2 regions of the Priestia sp. FSL H7-0729 genome follow, and region 1 is predicted to be linked to the other one. Evidence: riboswitches for the same ligand, from Rfam matches in the RefSeq annotation. Region 1 holds a riboswitch; the other holds the start of a gene.
What was found. Region 1 has a riboswitch for cyclic di-AMP ahead of MHH93_RS06705 (HAD family hydrolase). Riboswitches for the same ligand answer to the same signal wherever they lie in the genome.
Positions count from the first base shown of each region.

Region 2: linked by a shared signal. The riboswitch ahead of MHH93_RS01130 (3D domain-containing protein) and the one ahead of MHH93_RS06705 (HAD family hydrolase) in region 1 are both predicted to bind cyclic di-AMP.

Region 1 covers NZ_JBBOTQ010000002.1:95,137-99,343, forward strand. The annotation lists tRNA gene MHH93_RS06695 (tRNA-Leu) at 301-383, shown strand; gene MHH93_RS06700 (glutathione peroxidase) at 534-1,013, opposite strand; cyclic di-AMP (ydaO/yuaA leader) riboswitch at 1,383-1,558, shown strand; gene MHH93_RS06705 (HAD family hydrolase) at 1,674-2,072, shown strand; gene MHH93_RS06710 (HAD family hydrolase) at 2,200-2,883, shown strand; gene MHH93_RS06715 (Nramp family divalent metal transporter) at 2,972-4,207, opposite strand, start outside.
Region 2 covers NZ_JBBOTQ010000001.1:252,558-256,764, reverse strand. The annotation lists gene lpdD (prenylated flavin chaperone LpdD) at 1-21, opposite strand, end outside; gene MHH93_RS01135 (polysaccharide deacetylase family protein) at 176-967, shown strand; gene MHH93_RS01130 (3D domain-containing protein) at 1,083-1,754, opposite strand; cyclic di-AMP (ydaO/yuaA leader) riboswitch at 1,757-1,953, opposite strand; gene MHH93_RS01125 (amino acid ABC transporter ATP-binding protein) at 2,174-2,896, opposite strand; gene MHH93_RS01120 (ABC transporter substrate-binding protein/permease) at 2,883-4,207, opposite strand, start outside.

The DNA.
Region 1 (4,207 bases):
TAATGAATAGATTCTGATATTTAATATTTGTGTTATTTTATATAACCTATTGTGTTATTTGTGTGGCGAAGTGCAGGGAGGACTATATATAAGGAAGGACTACATATTAATGAATCAACAAGATCGGCTCTAGCCGGAAAAGAGGGGATCAAATCTAAGGATATGCAGTTCATGGATAAACATGACGAGAATATGCGTTTTTTGAGGAAAATGCCTGGCTGAAAAAGAAGGTTTAAAAAATACTTTACTTTTATTTCTGAACCCGGTATAATCAATTCTGTTGCCGATTATTTACGACATGCGGTCGTGGTGGAATGGCAGACACGCTATCTTGAGGGGGTAGTGGGCGTATGCCCGTGGAGGTTCGAGTCCTCTCGACCGCATCATATGAACGATGAAGAAGAAGCTTTCCTTTAATGGAGAGCTTCTTTTTTTGTGTCTTTTCGAACAGTCGGGTATCCAGGGGTGAGAAAAAAGGCCATCCATTCCCGGGGGTAATGGTGCTCTACCTTCCGGCACGGGTGGCCAATGTACTATTTTTGCAGCAAATTCTTGATATCTTCTTCAATCTTGTCAGGTGTTGTTTTCGGAGCATAACGCTTAATTACCTGTCCGTTCTGATCCACAAGGAATTTGGTGAAATTCCATTTGATTGCTTTGGAGCCAAGCAGGCCTGGTGCTTCTTTGCTAAGGTGCTGGAAGAGAGGGTGAGCGCTTGAGCCATTCACATCAATTTTCTCAAACATCGGGAAGCTTACGCCATAATTCATCTGACAGAACTCGGCGATATCGTCGGAAGAACCTTTTTCCTGTGCAAATTGGTTGCTTGGAAAACCAAGGACTTCAAACGGGGCATCTTGGAACTTGTCTTGCAGTTCTTGCAGACCTTTGAACTGAGGGGTAAGTCCGCATGAGCTTGCGGTATTTACAATCAGTAACACTTTATCACGGTAGTCGGACATTTCAACTTCTTGGCCCCGAAGGGTATTGACTTTGTAATCGTAAACTGTCATCTAATCGCCTCCATGATATCATCTGATATCTCTTATTATATTGGATGCAATTAAATAATGCAAAATTAATATGGTGTTAAAAGAACCAAAACGGGCAAGTTGTGCAGAATACGTGAATGAAATGCGAAGTGACTTTCGTCAGAGTGAGAATTAGATAGCCTTGAAGAGATGGATAGAGTATAACCATGTTGTAAGCGTTATTATGGATCGGTATTGGCGAAAATCTGTCGATTCGGTGATCTGTACGGACTTTACACCGTCATGGTACGGGTGTATGATTCATAACGTAATTTCAATTTAAACTAAATTGTACCTGAAAAACGAAACAAACGATAATATCGCTCGATCTGATCTTAAGATATACGAACGATGTTTTAATCGCTGAGTTTCCATTCAGTCATGAGTGGGAAACGGGGGAACCAACAGAATGCGCTGTCCAGGACAGTAGGCATTCATGGGGTGAATTTTCCGGTGACAGCCGGAAATAGGGCGACTCTCGCGCCCGAATCCGTCAGCTAACCTCGTAAGCGTTAAAGGGAGAGGCAACAAGCCGTACGCTGGTTCATGGTGTTTTCGCCATGGATTCTTTAAGAAGCGTTCGGGAGGCCTTGGTCCCCCACGCTTCTTTTTTGTTGTCTTTTCACGCCAAGGGAGGAACGAATGATGGATACTGAGATGATCTTAGTGACTGCTCCAAATGAAGCAGGACGCAAATTTATCAAATTGCTGATGTACAAAAAAATGCCGTTTGCCGTTCTAACCAACAGTGCAGGGGAAGAGCGCAGACTCCGTAGAATCGGGGTAGAGCATGTCATTCGCATGAATACGGCTGCAGCTCAAAAATGGTTTTTGCCGCAGGGCAGCGTGGGCAACGTGTTTATTTTTGAGAACAGCCTGAACCTGACTTGCCGTTATTTACAGATCTGCCGTTCATGGACATCGAAATCCCTGTGCGTCATTACGGAACAGAGTCATCCAAAGGGCATCTATCGGGGCATGGGCGCAGACCGGATTGTATATTCACTCAATGGGGAAGTCGGCTTTCTCCTCAATGGTTAATGCCATAGCTTGTGATTGCTCAGGTGTAAGGTGCCTGTTATAATTGAATGTATCGATAAACGGAAATTTGAGGAGACTCATGCAAGATGGTGAGTCTTCTTTTTTATGCTTACAAGGAGGAATTGGCGTGCCGGATGTAGGTGGATTAAAGTGGTTGTTTTTTGATGTTGGAGATACGCTGGTGGATGAATGGGAGCCGGTTGATGATATTATCGGACAGTTCGTCCGCGAAGCCTGTGCTTTGGGGTATCCGGTAAAGATTGAGGCGGTACGCGAACTGTTCGCGAACTGTTACCAAAGTTATGAGCAATGGCCTATGAGAGTGGCGATTAGCACATTCGTTGACGACGAGGGACACCAGAAACAGATTCAGGACAAGCTGAAGTTTCAAAAAGATCTTGAACGTCCTTTTCCTTCAGCGGATTCCGTTCTCCAGCAGTTGTCACGGTATTATCGCATTGGCATTATTGCCAATCAGAGTCCCGGAACGGAAGAGAGACTGGAGAGTTACGGACTGCGGAAGTATGTTGATGTTCTGGCCTGCTCGGCTGAAGAAGGGGTGTCCAAGCCAGATCCGGAGTTATACGCGGTGGCCCTGAAACAGGCAGGATGTACGCCAGAGGAAGCCGTCATGGTCGGGGATCGGATCGATAACGATATTATACCTGCTCGGAAGCTGGGCATGCGTACGATTCGAATTATGCAAGGTTACGGAAGATTCCAGCCAGACCGATCGGAGGACGAACGTGCGGATTGGACTGTTGATTCATTGGATCAACTCCTGCCGTTACTGGTGCCGAATCAGGATTAGGTGATTATTAATAAAAGAAGGCTGATCAATCTGGTATCGAATACCGGAGTTGATCAGCCTTTTTAGTATTTTATCAATAAGAACGTGATTAGAATAACCGGATCGTTTGAATGATCAGATAGATATTCAGCACCACGATAATCGAGGCAATGACCCATGAAATGATGTTGAGCCACAATTTGTTGGCGAATGCCCCCATGCTTTTTTTGTCACTCGTGAACATCACCAGGGGAATTACCGCAAAAGGCAATTGAAGCGACAGCACAACCTGGCTCAAAATGAGCAGTTCTTCTGTGCCGTGTTCTCCTGCAATCGCTGTGACAATTACCGCCGGGATGATGGCGATCAGACGTGTGACCAGTCGGCGCAGCCAAGCTGGAATTCGAATGTTCAGGAAGCCTTCCATCACAATCTGTCCAGCGAGTGTCCCTGTAAGGGTAGAATTCTGACCTGATGCTAACAACGCCACACCGAACAGGATACTTGCAACCGTTGTACCCAATAGAGGTGTCAGCAGATGGTAGGCATCTGCGATCTCGGCAACCTGTGTCATGCCGGCACTATGGAATACAGCAGCGGATACAATCAGGATGGCCGCATTGATGAACAAGGCGAGTGTCAGCGCGATTGTAGAGTCCATGGTCGAATAACGAATCGCTTCTTTTTTGCCCTGTGGTGTCTGTTCGATCTGACGCGTCTGCACAATGGAAGAATGCAGATACAGATTATGCGGCATCACGGTTGCTCCTATAATACCAATGGCAATATAGAGCATGGCAGGGTTCTGCAGGATCTCCACATTTGGGACAAAACCATGGAGAACACCGCCCATATCCGGTTTTGCCAGGAACAGGTCAATCCCGAAGCAGAGGGCAATGGTCGCCATCAGCACAATAACGAGAGTTTCCAGGGCGCGGAAGCCTTTATTTTGCAGCACCAGAATCAGAAGTACATCAACTGCGGTGATGATAACACCGTACAACATGGGGATGTTGAATAACAGCTTTAACGCGATGGCAGAACCGATGACCTCAGCCAGATCGGTAGCTGCAATGGCAAGTTCGCACAGGATCCATAACATCATGACAACAGGCATGCTGAAGCGTTCACGACAGGCTTGAGCCAGATCCCGTCCAGTGACGATGCCGAGTTTTCCAGCCAACGATTGAAGTACAACGGCCATCAGGTTCGAGAGCAGGATGACGGATAACAAGGTATACCCGAACTGCGAGCCGCCTGCGATATCTGTTGCCCAGTTGCCGGGGTCCATGTAACCTACGGCAACGAGGTATCCTGGGCCAACGAAGGCGAGAAATTTTTTCCA
Region 2 (4,207 bases), on a different contig from region 1:
TTTCAAATCATATGTACTCATATCCTATCCACCTATCCTTTTCTATATGTTATATATGGAGGAATTATGGCCATCATGGGATAAATAGACAATGAAACTTCTCACACTACGCATATTTTATGGAGAGCCCGGGCATACCAAGAAGAACGTCATTTTGGAAAAGGAGGCTGTTATTATGCGTATACGCCTCATCATGCTGATGGTTATCGTTATTTTTCTCGGAGGATATCATGCTCCGGTTTCATCGCGGGATTCTTCAAGCCCGCCAAGTGAATCGGTATCCGGTTCAGGTTCTGGGGAAGAAGAACAACTGACATTGGGACAGTTACGTCAAAAATATGCCGATACGTTCAAAACCAATGGTCCTTCAACGAAGAAGGTTGCACTGACTTTTGACGATGTGCCTGATCCACGCTTTACTCCACAGGTACTCGATGTATTGAAGAAATACGATGTTAGAGCTACATTCTTCATCGTAGGTAGTCGAGCTGAGAAACATCCCGATCTGGTGAAACGCATCGTTAAGGAAGGGCATATGGTTGGTAATCACAGCTACAATCATCCGGAATTCAGTAAGCTGTCGATGAATGCCTTTCGCAAACAGATTTTACATACCGGGGATATTATTCGACGGCTGGCGGGATATACGCCCAAGATGATTCGCCCGCCTTATGGAGACATTAATGAGGAGCAGCTGCGATGGGCTGCCAGACAACATTATAGCATTGTGAACTGGAACGTAGACTCACTGGACTGGAAAGGCCTTTCTAAGGAGCAGGTGAGAGATAACATCCTGTCTGCTGTCAAACCTGGCTCCATCGTTCTGCAACATGCAGGAGGCGGTGTAGGATCTAATCTAAACGGAACGATTGAGGCTTTGCCAGAAATTATTGAGGAACTGCGTAATCGGGGATATGAACTGGTCACCTTGGACGAAATGCTGGGATTGCCAAAGGCCAAAGATTAGGATACCGTGAACCGTAACTGAACAAGATTACAAATGTTAAAGGGTGCCTGTTCAACCGCAAATTTAGCGATTGGCAGACACCCTGTTTGAATTCATTTTAGATGTAATTTACGCTCTACTTCAGAATGTACAGCTCGATATCCTGAAAACCAAACGTGCTTACAGACTGCTTGCTACCCGGGATGAAGATATCAATCCGGTGACCCTTGATTGCACCGCCCACATCACGTGCTGTGGCTACAAAAGCCTGTTTTGGCAATCCTGGATGGCTGTGACCCGTTACCAGTACTTTAGTTCCAAGTGGAATCACACTTGGATCAACTGCAATCGTGCCCAGTTCAAGATCATTCCCGAAATAATCGACAGCACCCCATCCTCCATTTTCAGACGGATCTGCAGAGTATGCCGTTGCTTTCACATTCACAGCTTTGCTGTAATCGAATGTTTTACCCCAGGCTTGAACCACTTTGTTGTCTGTGTTCACGTCCAAGCTTGCAGCGGTAACCGTTTTGGCTTGGGTCTTGCTCTCCGTCGCTGCGGCAGCTACATTGTTTGCCTTACCAGGGATCGTAATTTTCAAACCACCATAGATGTTGTAAGGCGAGATGTCGTTGTTTGCTTTAACTAACGTGTTGATTGCTACTCCGTATTGTTTCGATAAGGTGTAGAAGGTATCCCCCTCTTTGGCCACATGAACTGAATCGGCGTGAGCCGGAACGGCTTGAATGAGCATTGCTGTTGTCATTAATGCTACTGCTGTTTTGGCTATACGTTTCTTGTTAATCATGGTCTTCCTCCCTCATTATGCCTGCGAAGTTAGTTGTCGGATTCGGATGAGGAGCCCACCCTATAGGTTCATCATTACATTTGAAACGATATGTACCCCTAATTCACCCCAAGCAGTGTGCTGTAGATCTTCCCCCTGCACAATCTGCATCGTTACATCCCCCGCACTCCCTGTCCGGAAGTTTCGGCAGAGTTCAATATATCACAATTTTGTAACCTGAACTTGTAGTAATTCTTACCAAATAGTTTTAACATGTGCAAACAGGTGTAAGAATACTGAATACTCTAAAACTGTTGAGCGAGATGTCCCCTATATATTTGGTAACAGAATAGTTACTTTTTCGAATCCTGGATGTTATTATTACACAAATAAAATAGCGTCACCGACTCGAAGTCAGTAACGCTATGTAATCATTATAATTAGAGTACTTTCGCAAGAAAATCACGTGTACGTGAATTTTTGGGTGCTCCAAACACCTCATCAGGTGTTCCCTCTTCCACAATTACCCCGCCATCCATGAACAGGATACGGTCTCCCACTTCACGTGCAAAACCCATCTCATGTGTCACGATGACCATGGTCATACCGCCTTCTGCAAGACGTTTCATGACATCCAGTACCTCACCGACCATCTCAGGGTCCAGTGCCGATGTGGGCTCGTCAAACAGCATCACATGCGGTTGCATAGCCAATGCCCTAGCAATGGCGATCCGTTGCTTCTGTCCACCGGACAGCTGATTCGGGAATGTATCTTTTTTATCGTACAAGCCCACAGTTTTAAGCAGATCAGCAGCAATTTTCTCCGCTTCCTGAGTGGATTGTTTCTTCACTTTAATTGGAGCAATTGTAATGTTTTGCTCTACCGTTTTGTGTGGGAACAGGTTGAAATGCTGAAACACCATGCCCATTTTCTCACGAGTTGCGTTGATGTTGTGCTTCGGATCGGTGATTGACACGCCTTCAAAATCAATCTCACCCGAGGTAGGCTGTTCCAGCAGATTCAGACAACGCAAGAATGTACTTTTTCCTGAACCGGAAGGGCCAATGACCACGACAACCTCACCTTTGCCAATCGTCACGTTAATGCCCTTAAGCACATCGTTATTTCCATAAGATTTGTGTAATTGTCTAACGTCTATCACTTGCACTCAACTTCCTTTCCAGTCGTCCCAGCAGCTTGGACAAAATGAACGTCATTACAAAGTAGATGGCTGCTGCAATCAAAAATGGACTCAAGCCTTGGTACGTAATGTTTTTGACTACACTTGCCTGATACATAATGTCCACCATACCGATAACGGAGATAATGGAGGATTCTTTGATGATGGTTATGAATTCATTACCAATTGCCGGCAATACAGCTTTGAAGGCTTGCGGTAAAATAATATAACGCATTGCTGCTCCTCTGCCCATCCCCAAGGAACGGGCTGCTTCCAGCTGACCACGATCCACACCTTGAATACCTGCACGGAAAATCTCTGCCAGATAAGCACCACTATTGATTGAAAGTGTAATGATACCTGCCTGAAGTGCAGTGAAGTTAATGCCAAAGCTCAGGGAAAAACCGTAGTAAATAATCATCAGCTGTACCAGCATCGGTGTACCACGGATCACTTCAACATAAGCCGTACCGATCCAGCGCAAGATTGCAGCGTCATGCAAACGGAACAAACAGATGATCAATCCAATAATTACCCCGAAGATAACCCCAAGTGCAGACAACAGAAGTGTGTATCCTACACCTGTAGCATAGAAACTTTTATATTCCCAGAATACTTGGAAAATATTTTGTGATTTGTTCGCTTTATCCGCCATCAAGAGGCTGGCGTCCGTCACCATCTGATTGATTTTATCTTCACTTTTCAGTCGCTCTAGTGTTCCATTTACTGCAGCTAGCAGCTCGGTATTACCTTTACGAATCCCGATTGCTGCTTCTGCTTGCTCTTCGTCCGGAACAGCAGCAGCAAGTCCAATGATATCGTCTAGATAACCTGCAGCAACGGTATCTTCAACGATTGCCGCGTCAATGCGTTTTGTTTGCAGTTGAAGCACAATATCCGAGATTTTATCCAGCGCAGTAAGTTTCGCTCCTGGAATACTCTGTCCGATCGTTTCCTGAATCGAGCCTTTCTGAACGCCAATCTTCGCATTTTCAAGTTCTGCCATGGTTGGATATTTGTCTTTATCCACATTGCGAACCATAATCACTTGTTTTGATTTATAATAGGTGTCGGAAAAATCGATACTTTTCTTCCGCTCATCCGTCGGAGTCATACCTGAAATTACCAGATCAACACGCCCGCTCTGCAATGCAGGCAGAAGACCGTCGAAGCCCATATCCTCAATCACAAGCTCAGCGCCAAGATCTTTGGCAATCTCTTTGGCGATCTCAATATCAAAACCAACGATCTCATCTTTGCCATTAATTACTTTATGGAATTCATAGGGTGCAA